4 regions of the Absiella sp. AM29-15 genome follow, and region 2 is predicted to be linked to each of the others. Evidence: riboswitches for the same ligand, from Rfam matches in the RefSeq annotation. Region 2 holds a riboswitch; each other region holds the start of a gene.
What was found. A riboswitch is a leader RNA that binds a small molecule or an ion and turns the genes downstream of it on or off. The one in region 2 is predicted to bind thiamine pyrophosphate.

Region 1 (4,283 bases), on a different contig from region 2:
GAAGCCAATACAGCTTTTTATAAATACTATACCGATTTAGATGATTCTTCACTAGAAACACAACAATTACTGAAATTATTAGACCTGCTGATGCAAAGAAGAAAAGATATTGTTGGCAAGCGATTTCAAAATATTCGTGCAATCTTAGTCTTTATTGTATACTTGATATTTTGCTATTTAGCCTGGATCTGCAGATCTTTTGGCATGATGATAACCTTAATCATTTTAGGTGCTTTTCTTCTTTATTTAAATAGAGCAAATCAACATAAGATAAAACAAATCAAAATAATGTTGGTTGTTATCGTAGTTTTAATATTTGTTTTTCAAGCTAGAAATCTGAATATAAATAACCTTTATTTTTATGAATTTCCTATTGACCAGAAAATACGCGAGCGTTATGGTAATCATGTAATATTGAATCAAGAAATAGAAACAGATAATCCTTTGTACAAAGATACCCAAATCTATAAATGCTATGATGAAGAAAATGATGTCACATTCTATCTAAAAGAAAAGGAAAATGAACAAGGGGAAACTGTATTTGAAGATACCCTTTCCGGGGCTTTTGTTTCTTCGTTGAACATCAATTTTACAGTTCATCAGAAGGATATTTATCCTATCAGCCGCATGTATGATAACGCAGAAGGTTTTGATATTAAAGTTACTGCGGAAAATGGTGATGCGATGGCGAAGGAATTGTATTTGCTAGTACAAAAAGTATGTGCTTCCCCTTTGTATGAAATATGTAAAGATATCCGGTTTTATGGATTGCCAGAACATGCGAAATTTGCACATTATGCCAGATATTCAAAAACAATCGAAGAATTATCAAAGCTGAATGAAAAAGAAATCAAGGACTGGTTGTTTTTCAGTATCACTGCTTATCGTTTAGATTTTACACTGTGGCAACCTGAAAAATATCAAGACGATGTACAAAAATATCTTCATGATGCTTCCGGCATTGATATATTAGGTAAGCATTACAATGATGTACATGTCGAGAATGATAAGCTTTCTATTGGCAATTTCTATCGTTTGGCTTTACATTTAGATTTGAATATCCAAAAGCTGTATGATGATAGCTTGATATGGTATACAAAAAACACGACGCAAATGATAGGAAATGGCGTCACTACCCCTTATATTGATGTGTCTTTGGTAAAAAAATTATTGTAAATGAAAAGTCGCGATTTGCGACTTTTTATGCTTTATTCATCAAGTTCCAGCAATGATTTAAAGGTCCACTGCCTTTTCCTAAATCCATGCCATCTTTTAATGCACCTGTGATATATGCCTTTGCATTTTTTACACTGTTTACCATGTCATAACCCAATGCTAAATTACTGGCAATTGCACTGGATAAGGTACAGCCGGTTCCATGGGTATTAGGATTTTGTATCTTAACACAAGGCAGCCAGACTTCTTCTCCATCATGATACAATAAATCATCTGCACAATCCTCAAAATGTCCACCTTTAATCAAAATATAGCCATGATAATTTGTGGCAATCTTTTGTGCTGCTTTAACCATATCATCTTTCGACTCAATAGAAAATTCACATAATACTTCTGCTTCTGGAATATTTGGTGTAATAATCTGTGCCAGTGGCAACAACTCTTTTTGCAGCATCGTTAATGCTTTTTGCGCTAATAGCCGATCACCACTGGTGGATACCATCACTGGATCCACCACGATATTTTTAGGTTGATATTGTTTCAGCTTTTCCACAATGACTTCGATTAATTCCGGTTGTGATACCATCCCGATTTTTACTGCATCTGGGAAAATATCTTCAAATACACAATCAAACTGTTCCTTTAAAAAGGCAGGTGTTACATTCATAATATCACGTACACCACATGTATTTTGCGCAACTAATGCGGTGATCACACTCATCCCATATACCTTATGTGCCATAAAGGTCTTTAAATCTGCCTGTGCCCCTGCCCCACCACTTGGGTCTGTGCCTGCAATTGTTAAAACTTTCTGCATAATACCTCCTCCAGTTCCTGCATATCCTCTATGTATGCATCTGCCATCCTTCTGATTTTTTCTTCATCTTTCTGCTGGCTTTTTTCTTTCACGGCTACCACATAGCATCCTGCTTTTTTTGCACCTGATACAGCGTGCAATGCATCTTCAATGACGACACACTCCGCTGGTTTTAATTGCATCTTTTCACAGGCGTAATAGAAACAAGCCGGATCATCTTTGGATAAATGGATATCTTCACAACTTAAGATATAGGAGAATTTATTTGATAGTCCATGTTTTTTCAAGGCTGTTTCACACACTTCTTTATGATTGGCACTTAATACACATAAAGTCACTGGCATTGTAGAAAGCTTCTGTATGCATTCCTTTACACCAGGTTTTAACTCCATATGGATATATCGTTTTTTCAATAAAGCATAAACTTCATCACGCACTGTCTCTAATGATTCCTTTTGTACATAATGTTTTTGAAGATATGCGACTGCTTCTTCCATGCGTAAAGTAGAAAATACTTCATCTAAATTTTCATTTGTCTGTATTCCTTTACTGATTAAATAAGAAAATGCAAAATCATCCCATACATGCATACTATCTAACAGTGTGCCATCTAAATCAAAAATACATCCTTTTATCATAGACCCTCCAAAAAAAAGAATATCCCCAACATGAGAATATTCCAATAACTAATGATTATTCCCTACGTTGGCATTATCCAAATCAGGTATCGGTCGAAGTTTTCAACTTCCTCTCAGCCGGTCATACCAGCTCCCGTGATTTCCATGGTAATCATAGCATAAAGGGACGAAAAATGAAAGCAGATATGTTACAATATTCGCATAGAGGTGAACATTATGGTAGAAACATTAAGAAAAGCTTTTCAAGAATATAAGGATATCCAAAAGGCCTACACACTCGCATTGAGTACAATGTATTATGATATCGCAACGATTGCGCCAAAGAAAGGAATTGCCAAACGTAATGAAGCAATGGCATATTTAAGTGGTGAAGCATTCAGTAAGGCAACCGATAAGGAAGCTCTTGCGATGATTGAAGAATTAGGAAAAATCACAAATGACACAGAAGAAAAAAGAGAAATCACGTTGTTTCTAAAAGGTATGGAATATGATCGGGTATTGCCAAAAGATGTATATGTCGCAATGCAGAAAAGCATCAACGACAGTGAAGCCGCATGGCATATCGCAAAAGATCAGGATGATTATGCATCTTTCGCACCTTATTTAAAAGATGTGATTCTAAAACAAAAAGAAGCACTGACGTATGTACAAAAAGAAAGTACAGACTATGATTATTTATTAGATCGCTACGAAGATGGGATGAATGTGAAACAATATGATGCATTTTTTAATTCCATCAAAGAACAACTGGTACCTTTCATCAAAAAAATTAATGAACAGAAGGAACAGATCGATGATTCCGTATTACATCAAAGTTTTGATATTGATCAACAGGCAAAATACAATGCGCAATTACTAGATTATTTAGGAATAGATCGAGAAAAATGCATTATGGGATTAACGGAACATCCATTTACTGATTTCTTTAGTGAGAATGAGGCACGTATTACCACACATTATTATGAACATGATGTTATGTCTGGCATCTTTTCCACAATGCATGAATATGGTCATGCTTTATATTCGTTACAGGTAAAACCAGAATATGATGGAACTGCTTTAAAAGATAATATTGGTTACGCTATGCATGAAAGTCAATCCCGCTTTATGGAAAATCATATCGGGCGTCATCCAGCTTTCTGGCAGGTACAATACCCTATCCTTCAAAGCTATTTCCCAAAACAACTTTCTCATGTATCCTTTGAAGATTTCATGCGTATGATCAATATTACACGACCTTCTTTTATACGAACAGAAGCAGATGAATTGACCTATCCATTACATATTTTAATTCGTTATGAATTAGAAAAAGAAATTTTCAATGGTTCTATTCCTCTTGATCAGTTAGAAACCATGTGGAATGATAAATATGAAAAATATCTGGGGCTTCGTCCACGTAATCATCGTGAAGGAATTTTACAGGATATGCACTGGGGCGGTGGCAATTTTGGATATTTTCCAACATACGCCTTAGGAAGTGCTTATGCAGCACAGTTTTATAGTGCTATGGAAAAACAGCTGCCAGTGGCAGATTATTTAAGAAACAATCAATTTGATAAAATCGCGGCATGGTTAAAAGACAATATCCACTATGTTGGTGCCTATCAAAACGCTAATGAAGTTTTAAAACAAGCAACAGGTGACACCTTTCG
Region 2 (4,283 bases):
AAGAAGGTGTGGATATCTATGATACCCTGTGTACAGATGTGACGGCCATTAAGAAGCAAGAAAAAGAACTGTTGGATTCACAAAATGTACTTCAAAGTATTTTGGGTATTTCCAATGCAAAAGGCTCTAAAGTATCCTTAGCAATGAAAAATAAAGAATATGCAGCTTATCTGTTCGCAAATTCTATGAGTGGTGGTATTATCGCTGGTTATTGTGATGAAGGTTTTACCCTGTATTTCGCAAATGATGAAATCATCAGTTTACTGGGATTTGATTCCTATCAGGATTTTTATGATGGGATCAATGGTAAATTAATGAACACAATCTATATAGAAGATCGCAACCGGGTAAAAAGAGATATTGGGGATAACTTTTATGAAGGCTACGAATATACAGTAAACTATCGTATGGTACGTAAAAACAATTCCTTATTATGGGTCATTAATAGAGGAAGGGTGATTAAGGCTGAAAATGATCAGCTTGCGGTAATTTCTTATTGTATCGATATCAGTGAAAAAATGAATACACAGATGGAATTAAGAAAAGCCCAGGAAGATATCAACCTTTTAAATTCTCTGGTACCAGGAGGCTATCATCAATGTTACGATAAACCAGATTTTCCAATTAAACATGTATCTGATCGATTCCTTGATATGATTGGATACACCAAAGAAGAACTGGAGCTAAACTTTGATAATAAATACATCAATCTGATATATCCTGCCGATCGAGAGCTCATGCGTGAAACAGTACGTTACTCTCGTGGCAATCAAGGATTATTTACGGGAGAATACCGATTATATACAGCCAATGGAATTATCTGGGTACGTGATCAAACACGAATCATCATCGAAGATAACGAATGTTTCTTTGCAGGTATCATTGAAGATATCACAGACATTATCAATATGAAACAGAAACTGGAAACCATTGTCGCAAATACACCAGGAGATGTTTTCTGTATAGAGAATAACGAAATATATTTCTATAGTTTTAACCTTTCAAAAACCATGGGTTATTCCCATGAAGAATATAAACAGCAGATCATAGAAACCAAAGGTACCTGCTTTACAGATCCAAGAGATAAAAAGATGGTTCATGAAGCAATTTTCAACGCAAGAAAAACCAAACAGGATATTGATCTGATGTTTCGCAGTATCACGAAAAACAAAGAAACCCGCTATATTCATATGATTGCGATGAACAGAGGATTATATGAAGGAGATCTTTTGTATTATGGAATTATGATGGATGCGACAGCACTTATCAATAAGGAACAAGAATTAAATATCACCCAGCAGATGTATGAAAGCATTATCCATCAGGCAAATCTAAGTGTTTGGGAATATGAAGCGAAACGAGATATTCTGACAATCAATGAAGATGGATTAAAACAAATCTGTACGATGAATCCCAATAACGCAGTAAAGAATTATAATAACTATATTCTGAGTGATTTCTTAAAACGTGATTATAATCGATATTCTGGATGTAAAAGTCTGGAATTGTTGAAAAATAAAATCTTAAAACATAAATTCAACGAAGAAATTATAGAAGTCATGTTATTTAGCAATCTTCATCGCTGGGTAAAATTAACCTGTGAGCCTATCTTTGATGAAAATGGTGAATTGATCAAAGTAATAGGATATCTTCAAAATATCAGTAAACAAGTAGAAAAGGAAACACTGGCAAAAGAAGAAAAAAAATATGCACAGTTTGATTCTTTGACAGGTATTTATAATCGTCGTATGGGTGAATTAATGATGCGTAATGCACTTGTGTTATGCAGCAGTAAGCAGAAATATGCATTGATGATGATTGATCTTGATGATTTTAAACAAATCAACGACCAATATGGGCATTTACAGGGAGATCGTGTATTACGTGAAATCGCCTCCGTGATTATGACGCATATGGGTAATGGAGATATCTTCTGCCGTTATGGTGGAGATGAATTCTTAGTTCTGATGAAATATCAACAATTAGATGCCATTAAACAAAAAATCAATGCTATTCAAAACAGTCTTGCGAAATGCTGTACCCTTCAGGGAAATGAAAATGTTTATATATCCATTGGCGTTGCCACAGCACCAATGCATGGAATGAATCTGCAAGTCTTATATGAGAAAGCAGATAAAGCTTTATATCGTGCAAAATTAAATGGAAAGAATCAATATTATATTTACGCAGAATAGTATATTGTAAAATTTACATTGACTTATTGGTTTATGTATGGTCTAATAAATACGTACAAAAAATGGGGTGCCAATGATGGCTGAGATTGGATCAATAAAGATCCTGACCCACTGAACCTGATACGGGTAATGCCGGCGAAGGGATTTTATTGTGACGAAAGTGTAATCCACGATATAAATTTACTAAGCAAAAGCTGACACCGTAGCAGGCGTTCAGCTTTTTTTAGGAGGAAGAAAATGGAATACACAACACAAATGAACGCTGCTAGAAACAACGTGATCACAAAAGAAATGAAAGCTGTCGCAGCCTATGAACAGATGGATGTAGAAGAGGTACGCGATTATGTTGCGAAAGGACAAATTGTCATTCCGGCAAATAAAAACCATACCTGTTTAAAACCTTATGGAATTGGCAGAATGCTAAAAACAAAAATCAATGTCAATCTGGGCACAAGCAAAGACTGTTTAGATTTGGATATGGAAATGGAAAAAGTCAAAAGTGCCGTAAACATGGGCGCAGAAGCTATCATGGATTTAAGCTCTTTTGGGGATACACAAACATTTAGAAGAAAGCTGACAAAAGAATGTCCAGCAATATTAGGAACTGTGCCAATTTATGATGCAGTCGTTTACTACAATAAGGCATTAAAAGATATCACAACACAGGAATGGCTGGATGTATTTCGTATGCACGCAGAAGATGGTGTAGATTTTATGACCATCCATTGTGGAATAAACAAACGTACAGCACAACGCTTTAAAGACAATAAACGTATCACAAACATTGTATCCAGAGGCGGCTCTATCATTTTCGCATGGATGGAAATAACAGGGAATGAAAATCCATTCTATGAACGATTTGATGAAGTGCTGGATATCTGCCAGAAATATGATGTTACTTTAAGTTTAGGCGATGCATGTCGCCCTGGCTGTATTGAAGATGGTTCTGATATTTCTCAGATCGAAGAACTTGTGACATTAGGGGAACTAACAAAACGGGCATGGGAAAAAGATGTTCAGGTCATGATTGAAGGACCAGGTCATATGCCTTTAAATCAGATTCAGGCAAATATGGAAATTCAGAATACCATTTGTAAAGGCGCACCATTCTACGTATTAGGACCTATTGTTACAGATGTTGCACCAGGTTATGATCATATCACGGCAGCGATTGGTGGTGCCATTGCGGCTACTTATGGCGCAAGTTTCCTATGTTATGTAACACCGGCTGAACACCTGCGTTTACCAGATGTGAATGATGTAAAAGAAGGTATTATCGCAAGTAAAATCGCAGCACATGCGGCAGATGTTGCCAAAGGTGTTAAAGGTGCGATTGACTGGGATCACAAAATGGCAATGGCAAGAAGAAATCTGGATTGGGAAACCATGTTTGAAACAGCGATTGATCCTGAAAAAGCAAGACGATATCGTAAAGACAGCACACCAGAAAGAGAAGATACATGTACAATGTGTGGAAAAATGTGTGCAATTCGTAATATGAATAAGATACTAAATGGGGAAAACGTGGATATCATGGAAGAAGAATAATGAGAAAACATCGTCGATTTCGGCGATGTTTTTCTATAGAATGTTATAGGGAAGTGAATTAAAATATTTGAATTAATCATTTTTTTTATGATTAAACGTGTTATACTATTGAATATAATGTAAGTCGTCGATAAGTCGTCGATAAGTCGTCGATAAGTCGTCGATAAGTCGTCGATGAAAAAATATGGTTATCGGTCAAAAAGCCTTTAAAATAGCGTATTTTGATAAAAATTAGTCGTTGATAAGTCGTTGATAAGTCGTCGATAAGTCGTCGATAAGTCGTCGATAAGTCGTCGATAAATCGTTTAAAGAAATTAAAAACGGATGGGAGGAAATTATGTCAATACCAATTACAATTGATTCTTTAATGGAGAGAAATATTGTTGAATGGGCCAGGATTGAATTTAAGGAAGGCTGGAATCCAGACACAACCTTAAAAACTATAAGTGCATTTGCTAATGATATAGATAATTGGGGTGGAGGCTATATTATTATAGGAATTGAAGAAAAAAATGGTGTAATTAAAAGACCAATTAAAGG
Region 3 (4,283 bases), on a different contig from region 2:
GGCATTCAAAATTGCTACTGACCCATTCGTTGGTAAGTTATCATACTTCCGTGTATACTCAGGTACTGCAAAATCAGGAAGTTATATCTTAAACTCAACAAAAGGTAAGAGAGAACGTTTTGGACGTATCGTACAGATGCATGCAAACTCTCGTAAAGAAATCGAAGAAGTTTATGCAGGTGATATTGCTGCAGCAGTAGGTTTAAAGGTAACTACTACCGGAGATTCTCTGTGTGCTGAAGATCATCCTGTTGTACTGGAAAGCATGGAATTCCCAGAACCAGTTATTGAATTATCTCTGGAACCAAAAACAAAAGCTGACCAGGATAAAATGGGACTTGCTCTTGCAAAACTTGCAGAAGAAGACCCTACATTCAAAACTTACACTGATCAGGAAACAGGTCAGACAATTATCGCTGGTGTTGGTGAACTTCACCTGGATATTATCGTTGACCGTCTGCGTCGTGAATTTAAGGTAGAAGCTAACGTTGGTCAGCCAATGGTTGCTTACCGTGAAACAATTCGTGAAGCTGCTGATTGTGAAGGAAAATACATCAAACAGTCTGGTGGACGTGGTCAGTATGGTCACGTATGGATCAAATTTGAACCTCAAGAAGAAGGTAAAGGATTTGAATTCGTTGACGCAACTGTTGGTGGTAGTGTTCCTCGTGAATATATCAAACCAACTGCTGAAGGTCTGGAAGATGCATTGCAGAATGGTATCATCGCTGGTTACCCAGTAATCGATATCAAAGCTACATTGTTTGATGGATCTTACCATGATGTCGATTCTAGTGAAATGGCTTATAAGATTGCTGCATCTATGGCTTTAAAAGCTGCTGCTAAGAAATGTAAACCAGTTATCCTAGAACCAGTTATGGAAGTTGAAGTAACTGCACCTAATGAATATTTAGGTAGCGTTATGGGTGACGTAAGTTCTCGTCGTGGTGCAATCATTGACCAGGAAGAAAGAGGAAATGCGATCATTGTTAAGGCACACATCCCATTATCTGAAATGTTTGGTTATGTAACTGACCTTCGTTCATTCACTCAGGGACGTGGAAATTACTCTATGAAATTCGATCATTATAGCGAAGTTCCTAAGAGTATTGCAGAAAAAATCGTTAAAAACAACAGTTCTGAAAATTAATTGTTGCTTTTATAAAAACTTTGAATTAGAATATACATGAAAACTATAAATTAGGAGGAAAATTAAAATGGCTAAAGAAAAATTTGACCGTTCCAAAACACATGTTAACATTGGAACTATCGGACACGTTGACCACGGTAAAACAACTTTAACTGCTGCAATCACAAACGTACTTGCAAAAGACGGTATGGCTGAAGCAAAAGCTTACGATGCAATCGATGGTGCTCCAGAAGAAAAAGAACGTGGTATCACAATTAACACTGCTCACGTTGAGTATCAGACAGACAAACGTCACTATGCACACGTTGACTGTCCAGGTCACGCTGACTACGTTAAGAACATGATCACTGGTGCTGCTCAGATGGATGGTGCTATCCTTGTAGTTGCTGCATCTGATGGTCCTATGCCTCAGACTCGTGAGCACATCTTACTTGCTCGTCAGGTAGGTGTTCCTTACATCGTTGTATTCTTGAACAAATGCGACATGGTTGATGATGAAGAATTAATCGACCTTGTTGAAATGGAAGTTCGTGAATTATTAAGCGAATACGGATTCGACGGAGATAACGCTCCAGTTATCCGTGGTTCTGCATTGAAGGCTCTTGAAGGAGATCCTAAATATGTTGGTGCTATCCACGAATTAATGGATGCTGTTGACGAATATATCCCAGATCCAGTTCGTGACACTGATAAACCATTCTTGATGTCTGTAGAAGACGTTATGACTATCACAGGACGTGGTACAGTTGCTACTGGCCGTGTTGAACGTGGTGTTGTTAAGATGGGTGAAGAAGTTGAAATCGTTGGTATCCACGACACTCGTAAAACAGTTATCACTGGATTGGAAATGTTCCGTAAACAGTTGGAATATGCTGAATCAGGTGACAACATTGGTGCATTGTTACGTGGTATCAACCGTGATGAAATCCAGCGTGGACAGGTTCTTGCTAAACCAGGAACAGTACACCCTCACACAAAATTCAAAGCTCAGGTTTATGTATTGAGCAAAGATGAAGGTGGACGTCACACTCCATTCGTATCTAACTACCGTCCTCAGTTCTACTTCCGTACAACTGACGTAACTGGTGTTATCACATTACCAGAAGGAACTGATATGTGTATGCCTGGAGATAACGTAGAAATGACTGTTGAATTGATCGCTCCAATCGCTATCGAAAACAACACTAAATTCTCTATCCGTGAAGGTGGACGTACAGTAGGTTCAGGTAACGTTACTGAAATCATCGAGTAATTTAAACTTATGATGAAAAGCATTGGTCTATGACTGATGCTTTTTTTACATCTATTGCAATTTCAGATAAAGTGTGTATAATAAATAACGTCATGACAGGGGTGCCTTCGGGCTGAGAAACACCCTTATGACCTGATCTAGTTAATACTAGCGTAGGGAGTCAGATCTATGAATTCTTAGATTTGTTGACTTACGCCTCACGGAGGTGTTTTTTTATGAAAAAATTGACAACATTAGATTTGGTTTATATGGCATTTTATGCTGCATTATTCATGGTGCTTGATTACTTTACAAATATGATTCCTTTCTTGAAGATGCCAAATGGTGGTTCTATTGGCGTATCGACAATTGCGTTGATCGTTTGCAGTTATCATTTAGGATGGATCAAAGGAACCATCGTTGGACTTGTTTCTGTATTGATTCAGTTTGTGACAGGTCCAATGTATATCCCACAGTTATTGGGATTCCTAATGGATTACTTAATCGCATTTAGTGTATATGGTTTGGCTAGCTTATTTCCAAATTATAAGTATTTCTATTCTGGAATTCTAATTACCAATTTTCTGCGTTTTGCAAGTCATACCATTGGTGGTGTGATAGTATGGGAAACAACATGGTGGGGTTCCATTATATACAATGCACCATATATGATTGCTACAACGATTGTCGGAATGATCGTTGTGCCAATTTTAGTTGAGCGTCTGCATTTAAATAAAGAAAAAACAGCGTAATGATAAAGATTTGCCCATATGAACAAGAAAATGGGTAAATCTTTTTTTCATGAATTTATGAAATCATTTATATTAAATCTTGTTTTATGAACTAGAATGAACGATAATATAGTTGAACATGAGAAAGGAAATAATAAATATGCTAAATAGACAATTTTTTACTTCTGAGTCTGTAACAGAAGGACATCCTGATAAAATATGTGATCAGATTTCAGATGCAGTATTAGATGCAATTTTAGAAAAAGATCCAATGGCACGAGTTGCTTGTGAAACATGCTGTACAACGGGTATGGTGATGATCATGGGAGAAATATCTACAAATTGTTACGTTGACATTCCAAGTATCGCAAGAAATACGATTTTGGAAATTGGATATGATAGAGCAAAATATGGCTTTGATGGAACGACTTGTTCTGTTTTAACTTCAATTGATGAACAGTCTTCTGATATTGCCATGGGTGTTGATCACTCTCTAGAAACAAAAGAAGGCGGAGAAGAAAACAATGGTGCAGGGGATCAGGGAATGATGTTTGGATATGCCTGCGATGAAACACTTGAATATATGCCAATGTCTATTTCCCTTGCCCACAGACTTGCTAAACAGTTGACAAAAATTCGTAAGGATGGAATTGTAGACTATCTTCGTCCTGATGGGAAAACACAGGTTACGGTGGAATATATTGATGATAAACCTACACGTGTAGATACGATTGTTATTTCAACGCAACATTCCGATACAGTTTCTTTAGATACAATTCGTAAAGATTTAAAGGAGCATGTGATAGATGTCATCATAGATCCTAAAATGATAGATGAAGATACAAAGATTTATATCAATCCAACAGGACGCTTTGTAATAGGCGGACCTCAAGGGGATAGTGGTTTAACAGGAAGAAAAATAATTGTAGATACATATGGTGGTATGGCACGTCATGGTGGTGGAGCATTTTCTGGAAAGGATCCTACAAAAGTAGACCGTAGTGCTGCTTATGCCGCTCGTTATGTTGCAAAAAATATTGTTGCTGCAGGCTTGGCTAAACGATGCGAAATTCAACTTGCATATGCGATTGGTATTGCACATCCTGTAAGTATTCTTGTAGATACCTTTGGCACAGGAAAATTAAAAGATGAAGAAATTGCAGAAATTGTT
Region 4 (4,283 bases), on a different contig from region 2:
ATTGACTATTATAGCCTTTTTACGAGAAAAAAACAGTGTAAGATTAAGAAAAGAAATGAAATATATAAAACACATAAAAGATAACCAAACTACGCATGCCAAGGGCGTTTATGACGTGGTATAATAGTTACAAGATTTTAGAGAAGAGGGAGATTATGGATCAAACAGGGATTTTAGAGGGAAATCTGACAAAGGCACTGTTTCGTATGGCGGTTCCTTTATTTTTACTTAATATTTTAAACTCATTATATAACGTAATTGATACGTTCTGGGTAGGTCAGATTGGTGAACTACAGGTCGGGGCTGTATCACTTGTTGGACCAATTATGTGGTGTGCACAAAGTGTGGCATCTGGATTAAGTGCGGCAGCGATTGCAATCATATCTACGAAACTAGGCGCAAAACAAAAAGATGAAGCTAACCGTTTTGCGACAGCCCTGGTATACTTTGCGTTTATCTTTGCGATTATATTAAGCGTTGGCACAATCTTATTTTCAAATACAATATTAGGATATCTGGATACACCAGCCGAAATATATCAGGATTCTCATGATTATCTGATTGGAATATCATTTGATTATCTGGGATTGATCTTATTAAATCTATATATGGCAATTCGTCAAAGTGCCGGGGATAGTAAAAGCGGTGTAAAATTAAATGCGATTGCGTCAATATTAAATGTATTCTTAGATCCATTATTTATCTTTGTGTTCCATATGGGCATCATGGGGGCAGCAGTAGCGACAGTATTATCAAAGATTCTTGTACTACCACTTGCTTATCGATCTATTCGCTCAAAAGACAATGAAGTTTATGTGGCGTTTCGTAAATATCCTTTTCAATTATCTGATGGGAAAACAATTCTACGTCTGTGTATACCAGCAGCGAGTGGTCAATTCTTAGAAAGTTTAGGCTTTGTGATTATGAATAAATATATCGTGTTCTATGGAGCAGTGGCGATATCTGCGTATGGTGTTGGTGGTAAACTTGTGAATTTGATGTATATACCGATTGTATCCTTCGGTTCCATACTTGCGACATTTATCGGTCAGAATTTAGGTGCTGGTAATATCGAAAGGGCAAGAAAATGTTATTGGGTAACCATGCGTATATCCGTGATCAGTGCCATTGCGTTAACGATTATCGGCATGCTGTTGATCAATCCATTTACCCGTATATTTGTTCCAGATGCCAGTGAAGAGTTACTGTCTATTGCATTTGAGTACAATTTTTTCGCATTATTGACAGGTGTTTTTATGGGCTGGTATATGAATTTAAACAGTGTATTCAATGGATCCGGGCATACCAATACTACCTTTATTCTTTCAATGTTGCGGCTATGGGGCTTTCGCATTCCTATGATTATCCTGTTTCATAAGTTCACGGAATTGGGTATTACCGGTATATGGCTTGCGATGTTGTTAAGTAATATTTTAGAATGTATTGTAGGGCAATGGATCTATCAACAAAATCGATGGGTTAAAACAACGCTTGTACAAAAGGAGCTGCAGGAAAGCAGTGTGACTGCATAAAAAGTCTGAATATATCTTATTTCTAATGTAAATCACTATGAAAAAAAGCTCTTGCAATCCTTATTTCAAAGTGGTACCATACTAATGTAATAAAAAGGGGAGCCAATGTGTGCTGAGAGGAAACATTACGTTTCGACCCTGTGAACCTGATACGGGTAATGCCGGCGTAGGGAGTATAACAGAGGTAATCTGAGATATGTCTTTACGTGGATATATCTCTTTTTTATTACTGCTAATGGAAGGGGAGCGCCTTACATTAAAAGATAATCAGCGAGGGAGCCTGCAGACAGGCTGAGAGGAAACTGGCAAGCGTTTCGACCGTACCATATCTGGAAACTGAACCCGATAAACGGCGCTGATTTTTATTTGTATCCTTTTATTTGGTTCAGCATTTCCAGCGAACAAATAGGAGGGTGTTTTTTATGAACAAACAAAATCAAATTTTTCGTAGCGTATTTTTTGCGATGATGGTAGCGGTAGGTGTGGTAATATCACCCATTCTTCGAGTAGAAGGAATGTGTCCGATGGCCCACTTGATCAATATCACAATGGCAGTATTGATGGGACCATGGTATTCTTTGGGGTGTGCTGTAGCTATCGGTATTATTCGTATGGCATGTATGGGAATTCCACCACTTGCATTAACAGGAGCTGTCTTTGGCGCAGCATTATCTGGCATACTATATCGAGCAAGCAATGGAAAAATCTGGGCCGCTGTGCTTGGAGAAATTATCGGTACAGGGATTATTGGTGCTATCGTATCCTATCCTGTTATGGCATATCTATGGGGTAAAAATGGATTAACATGGATGTTCTATGTGCCAAGTTTCCTGATGGGAACCATCATTGGAGGAAGTATTGCTTTCGCATTCCTGTTGAAACTGCAGCATAATGGTATGCTTGCGAAAATGCAGAGAAAGCTTGGAGGTAAGACCTATGAATATACAAGAGGAGTTGTGGCAGGACAAAGCGAAGCTGCACTTGACGCATAATCTGATTCATTGTATCACCAATCCCATATCTATGAATGATTGTGCTAATGCAGTTCTTGCGTTAGGTGGAAAACCAATTATGGCACAACACCCGGATGAAGTAGCACAAATCACCAAAACCGCGAAAGCACTAGCCTTAAATCTGGGAAACTTTGATGATATCCGAAGTAAAGCAATGATAGTATCCATAAAAACTGCTAACGAAAACTACATACCAGTTGTTTTAGATTTGGTAGGTGTTGGCTGTAGCGACTTGCGTTATAATTATGCAAAATCAATGATGGATGCTTACCATATCGATGTAATCAAAGGAAATCTTTCAGAGATTCGTGCAATTGCAGGAAAGCCTGCACATGCACTTGGCATTGATGTTGGAGATTCTGATATCGAACGTGTAGAAGACAGTGCCATCTGGATTCAGGACTTTGCGAAACAAACAGGCTGTTGTATCTTATGCAGTGGAGCTATAGATATCATCAGTGATGGGATACATACCTATAAAGTAGAAAACGGCTGTGAATTATTGACTTTATGTACGGGCACAGGCTGTATGTTAAATGTAATCACTGCGACTTTTTTATCCTGTATGGAGCCTATAAAAGCTTGTATGCTGGCATGTAGCTATTTTGGCGTTGTCGCAGAAAAGTGTCTGAAAGAAACCACGATGCCGGGAAGTTTTCATTATAAATTATTTGATTGGCTGTATGCATTAGAAAAAGAAGAGTATTTAAAATATGCAAAAATAAGTGAGGTAGTGCTATGAGCAAATTAGATTTAACATTATATCTGGTCACAGATTCTACAAATATGACAGAAGAAGAGTTTTTATCAAAAGTAGAAGCCGCATGTAGAGGTGGTGTCACACTTATCCAATTACGTGAAAAGAATCGGACAACGAAGGAATATATAGATTTAGCAAATAAAGTAAAAGCGATTAGTGATCGTTATGATTTACCTTTACTGATTGATGATCGAATTGATGTTGCAATGGCAGTGGATGCCGCAGGCGTTCATGTTGGTGCAGATGATATGCCAGTGGCACTCGCAAGAAAGTTGTTGGGACCTGATAAAATCGTTGGTGCGACCGCAAAAACTGTAGAAGCTGCCATAAAAGCGCAGGCTGATGGCGCAGATTATTTAGGTGTTGGCGCAATATATCCGACTACCACAAAAGTAAAAACAGTACTCACAAAAGTTGAAACATTACAGGATATATGTAAACATGTATCCATACCTGTAGGAGCCATTGGTGGATTAAATAAAGATAACTGCGATATTTTACAAGAAACCGATATCGATGGAATCTGTGTTGTATCAGCTATTATGAAGCAGGCCGATTGTGAATTGGCCGCTAAAGAACTGAAAGAAAAAATCAAAACAATTTTAAAATAGAAGGAAGCATAGAAAGCCATGCAAATACTGGATTTTCTATGTTTTTTTCTTTTTAAATCTCTTTTTTAATTATGAAAATTCACGATAATGATTGTATGTAAGGAAACGATTATGTTAAAATGAGGTGTATTTGTGAATGAGAGGTAAATGTATGAAGAAAAAATATCCTGTGGTCATCATATCAGAAGAAGGCGCATCATGGCTTGAAAAGGGCCAAATGTGGATGTATAAAAATAATGTAGTTTCTATTGATGATGATGCTGAAAATGGCGCAATTGTAAATATTATGACTGAGAAAGGCAACTATTTAGGAACTGGTTTTTTATCAAGAATCAGTCATATCACTGTTAGAATACTATCAAAGAAC

Region 1: linked by a shared signal. The riboswitch ahead of DW761_RS09925 (HAD family hydrolase) and the one ahead of thiC (phosphomethylpyrimidine synthase ThiC) in region 2 are both predicted to bind thiamine pyrophosphate.
Region 3: linked by a shared signal. The riboswitch ahead of DW761_RS12490 (energy-coupled thiamine transporter ThiT) and the one ahead of thiC (phosphomethylpyrimidine synthase ThiC) in region 2 are both predicted to bind thiamine pyrophosphate.
Region 4: linked by a shared signal. The riboswitch ahead of thiW (energy coupling factor transporter S component ThiW) and the one ahead of thiC (phosphomethylpyrimidine synthase ThiC) in region 2 are both predicted to bind thiamine pyrophosphate.

The regions. Positions count from the first base shown of each region.
Region 1 covers NZ_QVFL01000008.1:112,720-117,002, forward strand. The annotation lists gene DW761_RS09915 (J domain-containing protein) at 1-1,176, shown strand, start outside; gene thiD (bifunctional hydroxymethylpyrimidine kinase/phosphomethylpyrimidine kinase) at 1,202-1,993, opposite strand; gene DW761_RS09925 (HAD family hydrolase) at 1,978-2,631, opposite strand; TPP riboswitch at 2,673-2,778, opposite strand; gene DW761_RS09930 (carboxypeptidase M32) at 2,848-4,283, shown strand, end outside.
Region 2 covers NZ_QVFL01000021.1:26,757-31,039, reverse strand. The annotation lists gene DW761_RS18045 (diguanylate cyclase domain-containing protein) at 1-2,195, shown strand, start outside; TPP riboswitch at 2,249-2,356, shown strand; gene thiC (phosphomethylpyrimidine synthase ThiC) at 2,433-3,743, shown strand; gene DW761_RS18035 (RNA-binding domain-containing protein) at 4,081-4,283, shown strand, end outside.
Region 3 covers NZ_QVFL01000011.1:140,329-144,611, reverse strand. The annotation lists gene fusA (elongation factor G) at 1-1,150, shown strand, start outside; gene tuf (elongation factor Tu) at 1,218-2,402, shown strand; TPP riboswitch at 2,490-2,578, shown strand; gene DW761_RS12490 (energy-coupled thiamine transporter ThiT) at 2,618-3,133, shown strand; gene metK (methionine adenosyltransferase) at 3,273-4,283, shown strand, end outside.
Region 4 covers NZ_QVFL01000001.1:2,544-6,826, reverse strand. The annotation lists gene DW761_RS00030 (MATE family efflux transporter) at 156-1,532, shown strand; TPP riboswitch at 1,618-1,722, shown strand; gene thiW (energy coupling factor transporter S component ThiW) at 1,955-2,524, shown strand; gene thiM (hydroxyethylthiazole kinase) at 2,469-3,287, shown strand; gene thiE (thiamine phosphate synthase) at 3,284-3,916, shown strand; gene DW761_RS00010 (class I SAM-dependent rRNA methyltransferase) at 4,068-4,283, shown strand, end outside.